Regions from separate parts of the Streptomyces sp. NPDC050085 genome, predicted to be linked through region 1. Evidence: predicted binding sites of a transcription regulator. Region 1 holds the regulator's gene; the other holds the start of a gene.
The links. Region 1 encodes HrcA, which represses chaperone genes, less so after heat shock. Its sites were predicted from a motif close to TTNGCACTCNGNNNNNCNGAGTGCNAA; they were not measured.

Region 1 (7,768 bases):
CGCTCCCCGACCCACATCGGGTACTCCACGTTCCCGTCGAGCCCCGCGTGCAGCCGCGCGAACTCCCGGGCGCCTTCCGCGCCTTCCGCGCCTATGGAGGCGATCCACAACTTCCCCGCCGTACCGCCCCGGTACCGCTTCCACCACGCGGCCTCCCGTCCCATCGGCGCGGACAGCAGTACCACGCGGGAGTCGGGGCCGAAGGCGACGCCGCCGACCCGCCCGTACGGCAGGACCTCGGCGGGCCCGCCGTCCAGCGGCACGGCCCGGGCCCAGCTGCGGCGCAGCGACGCCTGCCCCTGCGTACTGGTGGCGAGGACCCGCCCGTCGGGCAGCCAGCCGCGCACGGTGGTGGTCCAACTCCCCCAGTACGTAAGGCGTTTGGCGGGTCCTCCGTCGACGGGTGCCAGGTGTACCTCGGGCGCGCCGTCGCGCCGCGAGGTCCACGCGACGTGCGTCCCGTCCGGGGAGATCCGGGGATGGCTGACCGGTATGTTGTCCGCGCTGACGCGCCAGGCGCGGCCGCCGTCGAGGGGCGCGGCCCACACGTCGTCCTCGGCGGTGAAGACCACCAACTCGCCGTACAGGTGCGGAAACCGGAGATACGCGGAAGCTGCGGGCATCGTCACCCCGCCACCCTAAATTTGCATCCCGCCCGGCGTCAGCCCCTCAGATCATTTCCCCGGCTGGGCCGTCACGGTCACGGTCACCGTCTTCGTGACGGTCGGGGTCCGCGGAGTGCGGTGCTCCTTCGGCTTCGGCGCAGGCTTGTCGTCGCTGCCGGGGGCCCGCGGCGTGGAGTCGGGGGTGGCACAGTTCCCGAGGACCTGAAGGTGGAACCAGACCTTGCCGTCGATCCGGGCGATGAAGCTCCCGCGCACACACCTGCCGGGCACGACGCCGTACGCCCACCCCTTGAGCGTGAGGTTCCGGCCCTCCTTGGCCTTCCCGCGGCAGTCGACGGTGACCTCGTCCGGCGTGGAACTGCCTTTCACCTCACGGCCGTTGCTGTACGAGGCGGTGCAACTCAGGGACTGCACGTTCGCATGCTGCCGGTTCAGCTCCACCGTGGCTTCGCGGTCGGTGGTGCTCGCCACGTTCGCCGGAGTCAGCTGCCCGTCGACCGGCTGACAGGCGACGCCCGCGGTGACGGCGGCGACCACCAACCCGCCCACGGCCAACGCCCGTTGTGCCCGTGACCCGCTGCCGGTGCGCCTCAATACCCCCATAAGCGACAGGGTCCCACCGACCGCGCCCCGCCGGTAGGCCTCTTTCGGCGCCTCGAGCACCGCTCAAGGCGCGGTCCGGGTCACCCCCAGCGCCCGGTGCGCCCCAGCAGCAGCGCGACCGCCGCCGTCCCCGCGGTGGACGTCCGCAGCACACTGCGCCCGAGCCGGAACACCCCGGCCCCGGCCGCCTCGAACACCTCGAGCTCCTCCGGCGACACCCCGCCCTCGGGCCCGACGACCAGCACGATCTCCCCGTCGGTGGGCAGCGGGGCGGAGGCCAGCGCGGCGCTCGGCGCGTCCCGGTCCTCGTGCAGGACGACCGCCAGATCGGCCCCGGCGAGCAGCGCCGCGACCTCCTTCGTGGACGCGGCGTCCGCGACCTCGGGGAACCGGACCCGGCGCGACTGCTTGCCCGCCTCGCGCGCGGTCGCCCGCCACTTGCCGAGCGCCTTCACGCCACGCTCGCCGCGCCACTGCGTGATGCAGCGCGACGCCGACCACGGCACGATCGCGTCGACCCCGGTCTCGGTCATCGTCTCGACGGCGAGCTCACCCCGGTCGCCCTTGGGCAGCGCCTGTACGACGGTGATCCGCGGCCGTTCCTCGGCCTCGACCCGCACGGGCCCGGCCTCGACGATCAGCCGGTCCTTGCCCTCGCTCCCGGCCACGACCGCCTCGCACCACGCGCCGCGCCCGTCGGTGAGCACCACGGCCTCCCCGGCGCGCAGCCGCTTCACGGAGACGGCATGCCGCCCTTCGGGCCCGTCCAGTACGTACGTACAGTCGCCCGGCACGCCACCCTTGACGCCCTCGACGCCCTCGGCCGCCTCGACAACGAACACCGGCGCCGTCACGCGGCACCCCGCTGCCCCAACGCGGCCTTGGCGGCGGCGAGTTCGGCAGCGAGCACCTCGACGAGCTGCCCGGCCGGCAGCTCCCGGGCGAGCCGGTGCCCCTGCCCCGCCCACAGCGCCATGGCCTGCGGGTCACCGGCCTTGGCCGCGGCCTTGCGCAGGGGCGACGTCATGTGGTGCACCTCCGGGTACGCGGCGGGCGCGTACGGCCCGTGCTCGCGCATGAACCGGTTGACGAGCCCGCGCGCGGGGCGCCCGGAGAACGCCCGGGTCAACTCGGTCCGGGTGAACAGCGGATCGGTCATGGCCCGCTTGTGCAGCGCGGGCGCACCGGACTCCGGGGTCACGAGGAACGCGGTGCCCAACTGCGCCAGATCGGCCCCGGCCGCCAGCACCGCGGCGACCTGCGCGCCCCGCATGATCCCGCCGGCGGCGATGATCGGCAGCGACACGACCTCGCGCACCTGGGCGATCAGCGCGAGCAGTCCCACGCCGCTGCCGTCGGCCTCGGGGTTGTCGCGGTGCGTGCCCTGGTGGCCGCCCGCCTCGATGCCCTGGACGCACACCGCGTCGGCGCCCGCCCACTGCGCGGCGAGGGCCTCCTCGACGGTGGTCACGGTGACGGCGGTGAGCGTGCCCACGCCGCGCAGCGAGTCGATCACCTCGCGGCTCGGGCACCCGAACGTAAAGGTCACCAACGGCACCGGATCGTCCACGAGAATGGCGAGCTTGGCGTCGAAATTGTCGTCGCGCCCGCTGTCGGGATCCCCCAGCGGCGTCTGGTACCAGCCGGCCTCCCCGGCGAGCTGGTGCCGGTAGACCTCGACACTGGCCGCAACAGAGTGCGCGGCGCGAGCCGCTCCAGTGGAGCCGGTGCTTGCACCGGGGTACTCGGCCTGCGGCATGAACAGATTGACGCCGAAGGGCCGCCCGGTCAGCCCGCGCACCTGCTTGATCTCCTGGTACATCCCGTCGGCGGTCTTGTACCCGGCAGCGAGAAACCCGAGCCCACCCGCCTCACACACGGCAGCCACGAGCGCGGGACTGGAAGCACCGCCCGCCATGGGGGCCTGCACGATCGGACAGGGACAGAGATCGCTCAGTGCGGAGGAGGACATACCGGCATCGTGCCATGTGCGGCCCGCACGTCCGAATCAGCGGTCGGCTATCAGGGGCGCGGGGAACTGCGCGACCAGCCACGACGAAACCAGCACTCGGCACCCCACAGACCGAGGCACCCCAATAGCCGCGAAAAGGGGCCCGGGGGAAACACCCCCGAGCCCCGAATTCACCGGCTCAACGCCCGTTGAACGCATCCTTCAACCGCGAGAACAACCCCTGCTGCCCCGGCTGAAACTGCCCGGTGGGCCGCTCCTCACCCCGCAGCGCCGCCAGCTCGCGCAGCAACCGCTCCTGCTCGGGGTCGAGCTTCTGCGGCGTCATCACCTCGACGTGCACGATCAGGTCGCCCCGGCCGCCGCCCCGCAGATGCGTGACGCCGCGCCCGTGCAGCGGCACCGACTGGCCCGATTGCGTGCCGGGCCGGATGTCGATCTCCTCGAGCCCGTCGAGCGTCTCCAGCGGCACCTTCGTACCGAGAGCGGCCGCGGTCATCGGGATGGTCACGGTGCAGTGCAGATCGTCGCCGCGCCGCTGGAAAACAGGATGCGGCAGCTCATGGATCTCGACGTACAGATCCCCGGCCGGACCGCCACCGGGCCCGACCTCGCCCTCGCCGGCGAGCTGGATCCGCGTCCCGTTGTCCACACCGGCCGGGATCTTCACGGTCAGCGTCCGCCGCGACCGGATGCGACCGTCACCGGCGCACTCCGGGCAGGGCGTCGGCACCACGGTCCCGAAGCCCTGACACTGCGGACACGGCCGCGAGGTCATGACCTGCCCGAGGAAGGACCGCGTGACCTGCGAAACCTCGCCCCGCCCGCGACACATGTCACAGGTCTGGGCGGAAGTCCCCGGCGCGGCACCTTCCCCACTACAGGTCGTACACACGACAGCGGTGTCGACCTGGATGTCCTTGGTGGTGCCGAAGGCGGCCTCGTCCAGCTCGACCTCGAGCCGGATCATGGCGTCCTGGCCGCGACGGGTCCTGGACCTCGGCCCACGCTGCGACGCCGTCCCGAAGAACGCGTCCATGATGTCCGAGAAGTTCCCGAACCCGCCCTGCCCGAAGCCGCCGGCCCCGCCGCCGGACTGCGACAGGGGGTCGCCCCCCAGGTCGTAGACCTGCTTCTTCTGCGGGTCGGAGAGGACCTCGTATGCGGCGTTGATCTCCTTGAAGCGCTCCTGAGTCTTCGGGTCCGGATTCACATCCGGGTGAAGCTCACGGGCCAGCCTCCGGAAGGCCTTCTTGATCTCGTCCTGGGAAGCGTCGCGGCGCACGCCGAGTACGGCGTAGTAGTCCGTGGCCACTTACGACTCCGCCAGGATCTGTCCGACGTAACGTGCCACTGCGCGTACTGCTCCCATCGTTCCCGGGTAATCCATGCGGGTCGGTCCGACCACGCCGAGCTTGGCGACTGCCTCGCCGCCCGAACCGTAGCCGACCGACACGACGGACGTGGAGTTGAGTCCCTCATGGGCGTTCTCGTGACCGATCCGTACGGCCATGCCCGAATCCCCCACCTCACCAAGCAACTTGAGGAGGACGACCTGCTCCTCGAGAGCCTCGAGGACGGGTCGGATGGTGAGGGGAAAGTCATGTCCGAAGCGGGTGAGATTGGCGGTGCCGCCGATCATCAGCCGTTCCTCGGATTCTTCGACGAGCGTCTCCAGCAGAGTGGAGAGCACCGTCGCGACCGTGCCGCGGTCCTCCGCTTCGAAGGCCTCCGGCAGATCCTGCACCAGCTGCGGCACGTCGGCGAAGCGACGGCCCGCGACGCGGCTGTTGAGCCGGGCCCGCAGGTCCGCCAGGGACGATTCGCCGAACGGCGCCGGGCAGTCGATCATCCGCTGCTCCACGCGCCCGGTGTCCGTGATCAGTACGAGCATCAGACGGGCGGGCGCGAGCGACAACAGCTCGCAGTGGCGCACGGTGGAGCGGGTCAGGGACGGGTACTGCACGACCGCGACCTGCCGCGTCAGCTGCGCGAGCAGCCGCACGGTCCGGCCGACGACGTCGTCCAGGTCGACGGCGCCCTCCAGGAAGTTCTGCACGGCGCGCCGCTCCGGCGCCGTCATCGGCTTCACCGCGGTGAGCTTGTCGACGAAGAGGCGGTACCCCTTGTCGGTGGGGATGCGCCCGGCGCTGGTGTGCGGCTGGGCGATGAACCCCTCGTCCTCCAGGGCCGCCATGTCGTTGCGCACGGTCGCCGGCGAGACGCCGAGACTGTGCCGCTCGGTCAGCGCCTTGGAACCGACCGGCTCCTCGGTGCCGACGTAGTCCTGGACGATGGCGCGCAGCACTTCGAGCCTGCGTTCACTGAGCACGGGCGCACACCTCCAGCGTCTTCCTGTCCGGCACCTGCTGTCCGGCACCTGATTGGCACTCGCTGCGGGTGAGTGCCAGTCGTCCCCGGCTCAGTGTACGGCCGACGGGTACGGCCCCGGCAAGGGCGCTAGCGTCGACACATGCACGGCATCGACTGGAAGTCCACGGGATGGGAAGAGCTGGCACCGCACGTGGGGCGGGTCCGGCTGCCCGGCTGGGACTGCACGACCGGCCTCGTCGTCGGCGACGGCGCCGCCCTGCTGATCGACACCGGATCCACACTGCGTGAAGGCTCCCGGCTGCGCACGGACGCCCAGCGCCTCCTCGGACCACACGCGCGAGTGACCCATGTCGCACTGACCCACCCGCACTTCGACCACGTCCTCGGCACCGCCGCGTTCTCGGGCGTCGAGGTCTACGGGGCCGCGGGCATCGACACCGTCTTCGCGACCGGCGCCGACGAACTCCGCGTCGACGCGGAACGTCAGGGCGTCGACCCGGACGCGGCCGCCGAGGCCGTCGACACCCTGGTCACACCGCGCCACCGGGTCTGCGGGGAGTGGACGCTCGACCTGGGCGACGGCCTGCAGGTGCTCCTCGCGAACGTCGGCCCGGGCCACACGGGCCACGACCTCGCGGTCCTCGTCCCCGGCGTCCCCGGCGTCCCCGGCACCCGGGAGATCGTCTTCTGCGGCGACCTGGTCGAGGAGTCGGGCGAACCCCAGGCGGGCCCGGACGCGGCCCCGCACCACTGGCCGGCCGCGCTCGACCGCCTCCTGGACCTGGGCGGCGAGGACGCGGTCTACGTCCCCGGGCACGGTTCGGTGGTGAATGCGGCGTTCGTCCGCGAGCAGCGCGCCACACTGGCGTCACGTTTCGGCGTGTCGTAGCCGGGACCTGCGCGCTTCTCCTATCGTCGGCCGAATGCGCCAGTACAGCCCCGATCTGACTCCCCCGTGGAAGCGGAACAAGCCGGCCCCCGAGGTCCCGGCGGACCAGGACCTCGTTGTCGAGGAGGTCACTACGGGCTTCTGCGGAGCGGTGGTTCGCGTCGAGAAGACGGCGCAGGGCCCGACAGTGACCCTGGAGGACCGCTTCGGCAAGCTCCGGGTCTTCCCCATGGAGCCGCGCGGCTTCCTCCTCGAAGGCAAGCCCGTCACCCTCGTACGCCCTTCAGCGGGCGGCCCCGCCCGGCCGACCCGCACCGCGTCGGGCTCGGTGGCGGTCCCCGGCGCCCGCGCCCGCGTGGCCCGGGCCGGCCGCATCTACGTAGAGGGAAAGCACGACGCCGAACTCATCGAGCGGGTCTGGGGCGACGACCTGCGCATCGAGGGCGTCGCGGTCGAGTTCCTCGAGGGCGTCGACGACCTCCCGGCGATCGTGTCCGAGTTCGCGCCGGGCCCCGACGCACGCCTCGGCGTCCTGGTCGACCACCTGGTCCCCGGCACCAAGGAATGGAAGATCGCGCAGTCGGTGACGAGCGCACACGCCCTGGTCGTCGGCCACCCGTACATCGACATCTGGGAGGCGGTGAAGCCGTCCTCGGTGGGCATCGACGCCTGGCCCCGCATCCCGCACGGCCAGGACTGGAAGACGGGCGTGTGCCGCGCACTCGGCTGGCGAGTGGCGAACACGGGCGAGGCCTGGCAGCACATCCTGTCCCGGGTCCACACGTACAAGGACCTGGAGCCGGAACTCCTGGGCAGGGTGGAGGAATTGATCGACTTCGTGACGGCCCCGTAAGGGACGCGGGGCTGTGCCGATATGCGGCTCCGCCGCGTGGGCGCGAGCAGGCGAACTCAGTCGACCAGGTCCCGCACAACCCCGTCCGCCAACAACCGCCCCCGCAGGGTCAGCACAGCCCGCCCCGCGTCGAACGCCGCCCCCTCCAACAACCCACCCGCGACAGCCTTCCGGGCCGCCGCCAGCCCCGCGGGCTTCAGCAACGACACGGGACACCCGTCCTTCAACCGCAGCTCCAACAGGATCCGCTCGACCCGCCGGTCCTCATCGGCGAGAACCTCCCGCCCGGCCCCGGGCGACTTCCCCGCGGCCAGCGCCCCCGCATACGCCCCGGGATGCTTCACGTTCCACCACCGCACCCCGCCCACGTGCGAGTGCGCCCCGGGCCCGGCCCCCCACCAGTCGGCCCCCCGCCAGTACAACTCGTTGTGCAGACACCGGCCCGCCTCGGACGTGGCCCAGTTCGACACCTCGTACCAGTCGAACCCGGCCCC
Region 2 (7,768 bases), on a different contig from region 1:
CGCCTCGGCCACGAGGTCCTCGGCGAGCTGCCGGTCACCCACACACGCGAGCACGGTCCGCAGACAGTCACGCTGACTGGCGCGGTAGAACTCCCTGAACTCCAACTGCTCCACGCCCTCTCCACGCCGGGGCACGGCGATTCCCTTACCGCTCGCGACAACTCCCGCCAACTCCCGTACGAAGATGGGGTCATGGACGACCACCGCGCCGACGACCGCGTCTTCATACGCAGCAAATGGGGCACGAACCGCTATGTCTACAACCCGCACAACCCCGCCGGGATGACCCTCATCGTCGGCTCGCTGCTGTTCGCCGCGGGCGGCATGTTCTGGCTGTACCACCCGGACCTGTTCAAGGGCGGCTGGGACGACGCCGGGCTGCGCTCCGCGGTGAGCGGGGCCACCGCCGAGCTGTCGCAGGACCCGGCCGTCGGCCCCGGCAGCGGCATGTACGAGGAGGTCGTCGCGGAGAAGATCGCCGAGCACGGCGACGGGCCCGCCGACGGCCTGACCGTCACCGCGGCCTCCGCACCCGCGACGGCCGACCTGTGGAAGGGCGGCCCGGAGAACGCCGACTACACGGTCACCGCGCGCGGCACCGAGACCGCCCTGTGCCTGCACGCCTTCGCCCGCCGCGCCCCGAAGGCCGCGGGGTACGAGTCCGTGAGCTTCACCGTGGCCGACGGCGCCTGCCCCGACTCCGTCGACTGAGCACGCTCCACATGCGGGCCCGCAGCCGCTCGCGCATTCTGGCCCCATGGCTGACAGCACGCTTTCCAAGATTTCCTTGACCGAGTTCCGCCCGGACCAGCGGCGTCTGGTGACCGGCGCCGTGCTCACCGGCGTCGGCATGCTCGCCGCCGCCGCGGGCGTCGGCGTCCTCGTCTACGAGCTGGCCCGCGCGGGCCGCACCTGGACCGGCAGCTGGGAGGTGCCGCCCACCGAGCTGGCCTCCCGCGCCTTCCACCAGGCGCAGACCGCGGCCCAGAGCGCGGCGCACGCGGGCCGCGACGCCTGGAGCAGCTACCAGGAGACCCCGGTCACCCGGTAGCGCCTCAGGCACCTCAGGGCCTGTCCGGGCCCTATCCGGCCCAGCGTCCGGTCAGGAACACCACCGCGTACAGCGTGGTCAGCGGGGTCAGGCCGCACAGCAGGACGGTCGCCGCCCGCGGCCTGCGCAGCGTCCACGCGGCCAGGCCCGTCCACAGCGGCCACCACAGCAGCGTCGCGCGCGGCACCGACGTGTACCAGTACGAGGTGCCGAGCGCCCACAGCGTGAGCGCCACGTACGTCGCCTCGGGCCAGCGGCGGCCGCGCAGCAACCAGCCGAGCAGGCCGAGCCCGAGCAGCATCGCGAGCAGTTCGGCCTGGCACAGCAGCGCGTACCCGGTGGGGTACGCCCCGTCGAAGGCCGTGCTCCAGGTGTGCGCCCAGGCCTCCCACGGCGGGTGGAACTCGCGGTACCAGCCGCGTTCCTGCGCGTGCTTCCACGCCATCCAGTCCCCGGTCTCGGCCCGCAGGTACGCCGTGTACGCGAACGCGGGCAGCACGGGCAGCGCCAGCCACGACAGCCGCCGCCACCGCCGCCACCACTGCCGATTTCCTCTGTACGTCACCAGGAACTGGACCAGCAGCGCCGCCGTCAGGAAGAGCCCGCTGATCCGCACCGCCGTCGCGGCCGCGGCGAGCACCCCGGCGAGGGCCCACCGGTCGCGCCGCGCCGCGAGCCACGCGGGCAGCGCGAGCGCGAGGAACAGCGCCTCGGTGTACCCGGCGGCCAGGAACACCGCGCACGGCGACAGCAGCAGGAGCAGCACGGCCCGGCCGCCCGCCGCGCCGCCGCCCGCGATGCGCGCGAGGGCGAGAGCGGCGACGGCGCCCGACACCAGCGAGATCAGCAGCCCGGCGAGCGTCCAGTGCGGCACGACGAGGTGCACGGCGCGCAGCACGAGCGGGAACCCGGGGAAGAACGCCTCGGCGTTGTCGTCGGCCCGGCCCGCCCCGGGGAAGTACCCGAACTCGGCGATGCGCCGGTAGTGCCACCAGTCCCACTGCTCCCACACCGAGAGCAGCGGCCGCGCCCGCTTGGCGTCGGGGTCGGCGGGGAACAGCCGGGCCACGCAGTACGCGGTCACGAGCAGCGCGAGCCGGGTGACCAGATAGGTCACGAGGACCGTCCGGTCGAGGTCGCTCAGTCGTCTCAACCACCTCAACCGCCTCAACTTCCTTCGCCGGGGCGTGGGTTGAGGACGTACAGGAGGTGCTTCGAGGAGGGCCGCGGGCATCCGGGAGCTCCGTTTCTGCGCGTGCGGGACCGCCCGGCGGCGCGTCGTGCGGGCGCCGCCGGTCGGCGGGTGGATGCGGGTGCGAGTGCGAGTGCGGTGCTACGGGGTGGACGTGTCCGGCGCGGTCGGCGTGCTGGAGCCGCTGCCGAACGGGGTGCCCGTCGACGTACCGGTCGACGTACTGGTCGGCGTACCGAACGGTGTCCCCGTCGGCGCATCGGACGCGCCGTCGGTCTCGGTGGAGCTCGCGGTCGCCGGCGGCTGCGACGTGCGCACCGACCCCTGCGGCGGCGACGTGGTCGCTGCGCCGGGCGCCGTGGACGGCGGCCCGGACGACGGCGCGGGCAGCGGCCGCCCGGTGTCGGCGGGCTGCACCGTACGCGGCCCGTCCGCCAGGAGACCGGACGCCACGGCCGCGCCCGACCCGGCGCAGAGCACGACCGCGGCGGCCGCGGCGACGGTCAGGCGGCGCCGCCGCAGCCGGTCGCCGCGGGCCCGGATCACCGGGCCGGGCCACGGGGTGGTCTGCCGCCCGCCGGACGCGGCCAGGTCCTTGAGCGCCTCGGCCAGGCCGTGCTCGTCGCGCTGCTGCTCAGTCACGGTGCGCCTCCTGCGCGCGAGGGTCCTGCATACGGTCGGCAAGGGCGGCCCTGCCCCGGGACAGATGGGTCTTCACGGTGCCGGTGGACAGGCCGGTCTCGGCCGCTGTCTGCTCGACGGACAGATCGCAGATGTAGTGCAGGGCGACGACCCGGCGCTGCTGTGCGGAGAGCCCCTTCAGCGCCTCGACGAGCGCGACGCTGCCGGGCTCGGGCGCGCCCACGGGCGGCGCCCCGCCGTGCCGCAGCCAGGCCTGCTCGCTGCGCCGCAGCCCTTTGAAGCGCCGCACCGCGAGCCGCCAGGCCACGGTCCGTATCCAGGCCTCGGGCGCGGACTCCCGGTCGAGCCGTCCGCGCCGGCTCCACGCCCTGACGAACGCCTCCTGCACGACGTCCTGCGCTTCCTGCAGATCGCCGAGCATGACGTACAGCTGCCCGGTGAGCCGCCCGACCGCATGGGCGTAGAACTCCTCGAACTCCTCAGCGGTCACTGCCGTGCTCCCCGTGCTGCTCCCCGTACGTGCTGTCGTGGTCTATAGACCTGGCGGCCCGCCGCCGGTTGACACCCCGGGGAAGAAAAGTTCTAGGAAGCCCATCCGGGAACGGTCGGCAGCACCCGGTCGGCGACCTTGAGCAGCGTCGCGTCGTCCGGCACGCCGCCGTCCGCGCGCCACAGGGTCAGCTCGAAGAAGCCGCCGCTGTCCTTGGCGTGCAGCGGGACGACGAGGACCCGCGCCGGGACGCCCGGCGTGCTGGTCGCGTCGCTGCCGTCGAGGCGGAAGCCGATGCCGATGGTGCGGTCGGAGTAGAGGGCCCCGGTGCGGCCGAGCACCTTGCGCGGTGTGACCTCGGCGCCGAGCAGCTCGGTGGTCGTGGCGACCGTGAGCCGGTTGTACGTCGCCGCCAGCGTCACGGTGTACGTGTCGAGCTCGACCCGCGCCGAGGGGTGCGGGGCAGTGCCGATCGAGCCCCCGCTGCCGCTCGCGCTCTTCGCGACCTCGCCCGGGGTGCCGACGAGCGCGGCGAGGTCGGTGCGGTTGAGGGCCTTGCACAGCTGCGCCCCGTGGACGCGGCCCGCCGCCTCGTCCCCCTTCTCTGCGGCCCCGCCGGTGCAGGCCGCGGGCTTCGCGTCGCCGCCTGTACCGTCGGCGTTCTGCGTCCTCATGAGCGCCCAGAACCCGATGACGAACACCGTCACGAGGGCCACGGCCGATATCGCCTGCCCCCAGACGTTCGTGACCTTCGCAGCCCCGTCAGTTCTGTCGCTCATGTCCCCCACCTGCGGTGATCCCCCCATACGTGCCCGGGGACAGTAACCGATAACGCCCGAGGGCGGCACCCCCTCACGAAGAGGAGGTACCGCCCTCGGAACGTAGGACAGTCGATCGACCGGGGTCGATCAGAAGTCCATGTCACCGCCCGGCATGCCGCCGCCGGCCGGGGCAGCGCCCGCCTTCTCCGGCTTGTCGGCGATGACGGCCTCGGTGGTGAGGAACAGCGCGGCGATCGACGCGGCGTTCTGGAGCGCGGAGCGCGTCACCTTGGCCGGGTCGAGGATGCCCTCGGCGATCATGTCGACGTACTCGCCGGTCGCGGCGTTCAGACCGTGACCGATGGGAAGGTTGCGCACCTTCTCCACGACGACGCCACCCTCGAGACCACCGTTGACGGCGATCTGCTTGAGCGGGGCCTCGAGCGCGAGCTTCACGGCGTTGGCGCCGGTCGCCTCGTCACCCTGCAGCTCCAGCTTCTCGAACACCGCGGAGGCCTGGAGGAGGGCCACGCCACCACCGGCGACGATGCCCTCTTCGACGGCCGCCTTCGCGTTGCGAACGGCGTCCTCGATGCGGTGCTTGCGCTCCTTGAGCTCGACCTCGGTCGCGGCACCGGCCTTGATGACCGCAACACCGCCGGCAAGCTTCGCCAGGCGCTCCTGCAGCTTCTCGCGGTCGTAGTCGCTGTCCGAGTTCTCGATCTCGGCGCGGATCTGGTTGACGCGGCCCTGGACCTGGTCGCTGTCACCGGAGCCGTCGACGATCGTCGTCTCGTCCTTGGTGATGACGACCTTGCGGGCGCGGCCGAGCAGGTCGAGACCGGCGTTCTCCAGCTTGAGGCCGACCTCCTCGGAGATGACGGTGCCACCGGTGAGGATGGCGATGTCGCCGAGCATGGCCTTGCGGCGGTCACCGAAGCCCGGGGCCTTGACGGCGACGGACTTGAAGGTGCCACGGATCTTGTTGACGACCAGGGTCGACAGGGCCTCGCCCTCGACGTCCTCGGCGATGATCAGCAGCGGCTTGCCGGACTGCATGACCTTCTCGAGCAGCGGAAGGAGGTCCTTCACGTTGCCGATCTTCGAGTTGACGATCAGGATGTACGGGTCGTCGAGCGACGCCTCCATACGCTCCATGTCGGTGGCGAAGTACGCCGAGATGTAGCCCTTGTCGAAGCGCATGCCCTCGGTGAGCTCGAGCTCGAGACCGAAGGTCTGCGACTCCTCGACGGTGATGACGCCTTCCTTGCCGACCTTGTCCATCGCCTCGGCGATGAGCTCGCCGATCTGGGTGTCGGCGGCGGAGATGGAGGCCGTCGAAGCGATCTGCTCCTTGGTCTCCACGTCCTTGGCCTGCTCGAGCAGGGCGGCGGAGACGGCCTCGACGGCCTTCTCGATGCCACGCTTGAGGGCCATCGGGTTGGCACCCGCGGCGACGTTGCGAAGGCCTTCGCGAACGAGCGCCTGGGCCAGGACGGTCGCGGTCGTCGTGCCGTCACCGGCGACGTCGTCCGTCTTCTTCGCGACCTCCTTGACCAGCTCGGCGCCGATCTTCTCGTACGGGTCCTCGAGCTCGATCTCCTTGGCGATGGACACACCATCGTTGGTGATCGTGGGGGCGCCCCACTTCTTCTCGAGGACGACGTTGCGACCCTTGGGGCCCAGGGTCACCTTGACGGCGTCGGCGAGCTGGTTCATGCCGCGCTCGAGGCCGCGCCGTGCCTCCTCGTCGAACGCGATGATCTTGGCCATGTGAAGTGGTCCTCCCGGACGGGGTGGAAACGCAAACGGACCGTGCTGGTGCCCGCGACGGACGGCCTGCAGTCCTTGTGGTTCCTTGCCCCACCCGGCCTGCGGACCTCACCGACTCGATCCAAGTTTTTAAGGGGTACAGCCTGTCACTCTCACTGGGAGAGTGCTAAGCCCAATGATTAGCACTCGACCCATGCGAGTGCAAGGCCGTACCACATAACCCCAGGTCACGCCCGCCCGCGCAGCACGAAGGGCCCGCGCCCCCTGGGGGACGCGGACCCTTCGTCTCGTACGAAGCTTCAGTCAGACGCGACGCGCTTCAGCTAGTGGCCAGGCGGACCATGTCGGCCTGCGGCCCCTTCTGGCCCTGCGAGATCTCGAATTCCACTCGCTGACCCTCTTCGAGGGTGCGGTAGCCGTCCATCTGAATCGCGCTGTAGTGGACGAATACATCCGCACCACCGTCGACCGCGATGAAGCCGTACCCCTTCTCCGCGTTGAACCACTTGACGGTGCCCTGAGCCATGCCTAACTCCCCTATTACTGGCCCTTGCGCGAGTCCGCACTTCGCGGACCCGGGTCAGACCTCACGCCCCAAAGGGTTTGGGGGTGTGCGCCGGAACGCGTCGACCGCGGCTGAATGTATCTGCCCAACTGCCGTCTGCAACAGGTCAATCGGACGAGAATTCTGGGCACGCTCGATCGGGGGAATCGGGCCAACTCGCCGGATCTCAGGGCAAGTCGGGCCGCGTAAATGCCATAAAAGGCCCGAATGGGCTGGACACTTTGGCTGCTTCTTGTCGGGGCCCGGGCGAGAACTCATATGCGCCCGTCATGCACCACAGAGGAGAACGAACCAGCTTCCCCAACTGTACCCCCCTCAACCATGCAGAATTGCCCCCTCCGCTTCTCTCGCGGAGGGGGCAATTCAAGTAACTCTGCGTAGAACGCGAAAGATCAGCCGCCGGCGACGGCCGGAATGATCGAGACCCCGGCGCCGTCCGGCGTCGCCGTCTCGAGGCCCTGCTCGAAACGGACGTCGTCGTCGTTCACGTACACGTTCACGAAGCGGCGCAGCTTGCCCTGGTCGTCGAGGACGCGGGCGGCGATGCCGGTGTGGTTCTTCTCCAGGTCGGCGATGACGTCGGCGAGGGTGGCGCCCTCGGCGGGGACCTCGGCCTGACCGCCGGTGTAGGTGCGGAGGATGGTGGGGATGCGGACGTTGACGCTCATGGGGGTGACTCCCGGTGCTACAGGGCTGGTTCGATTGGCTCAGTCGGTGGCGAGGCCCGCATCGCGGAACGCCTCGAGGGACGGCCGGATGGTCGCGGTCGCCTGGGACGAATCGGCAACGGCGTCGAGCGTCTTGAGCCCGTCACCGGTGTTCAGGACGACCGTCGTCAGGGTCGGGTCGATGAGGCCCGCCTCGATGAGCTTCTTCGTGACGCCGAGGGTCACACCGCCCGCGGTCTCCGCGAAGATGCCCTCCGTCTGCGCGAGCAGCTTGATCGCGTCGACGACCTGCTCGTCGTTGACGTCCTCCACGGCGCCGCCGGTGCGGCGCGCGATGTCGAGGACGTACGGGCCGTCGGCCGGGTTTCCGATCGCGAGCGACTTGGCGATCGTGTTCGGCTTCTGCGGGCGGACCACGTCGTGGCCGCCCTTGTAGGCGACGGAGACCGGGGAGCAGCCCTCGGCCTGGGCGCCGAAGAGCTTGTACGGCTTGTCCTCGACGAGGCCGAGCGCGATGAGCTCCTTCAGGCCCTTGTCGATCTTCGTGAACTGCGAGCCGGACGCGATCGGGATGACCAGCTGGTCGGGCAGCTGCCAGCCGAGCTGCTCGCAGATCTCGTAGGCGA

Region 2: groL (chaperonin GroEL) is a predicted target of HrcA. The motif match lies at 6,053-6,079, and genes of this name have one in related genera.

The regions. Positions count from the first base shown of each region.
Region 1 is NZ_JBITJZ010000002.1:115,732-123,499, forward strand. It holds gene ACIBUY_RS08930 (S41 family peptidase) at 1-623, opposite strand, end outside; gene ACIBUY_RS08935 (hypothetical protein) at 675-1,175, opposite strand; gene ACIBUY_RS08940 (16S rRNA (uracil(1498)-N(3))-methyltransferase) at 1,310-2,083, opposite strand; gene ACIBUY_RS08945 (nitronate monooxygenase) at 2,080-3,201, opposite strand; gene dnaJ (molecular chaperone DnaJ) at 3,380-4,513, opposite strand; gene hrcA (heat-inducible transcriptional repressor HrcA) at 4,514-5,530, opposite strand; gene ACIBUY_RS08960 (MBL fold metallo-hydrolase) at 5,672-6,421, shown strand; gene ACIBUY_RS08965 (DUF3097 domain-containing protein) at 6,456-7,274, shown strand; gene hemW (radical SAM family heme chaperone HemW) at 7,331-7,768, opposite strand, start outside.
Region 2 is NZ_JBITJZ010000010.1:143,326-151,093, reverse strand. It holds gene ACIBUY_RS31385 (sigma-70 family RNA polymerase sigma factor) at 1-135, opposite strand, end outside; gene ACIBUY_RS31380 (hypothetical protein) at 193-711, shown strand; gene ACIBUY_RS31375 (hypothetical protein) at 758-1,051, shown strand; gene ACIBUY_RS31370 (hypothetical protein) at 1,083-2,285, opposite strand; gene ACIBUY_RS31365 (hypothetical protein) at 2,385-2,885, opposite strand; gene ACIBUY_RS31360 (SigE family RNA polymerase sigma factor) at 2,878-3,375, opposite strand; gene ACIBUY_RS31355 (DUF6215 domain-containing protein) at 3,468-4,154, opposite strand; gene groL (chaperonin GroEL) at 4,284-5,909, opposite strand; gene ACIBUY_RS31345 (cold-shock protein) at 6,229-6,435, opposite strand; gene ACIBUY_RS31340 (MoaD/ThiS family protein) at 6,867-7,142, opposite strand; gene thrC (threonine synthase) at 7,182-7,768, opposite strand, start outside.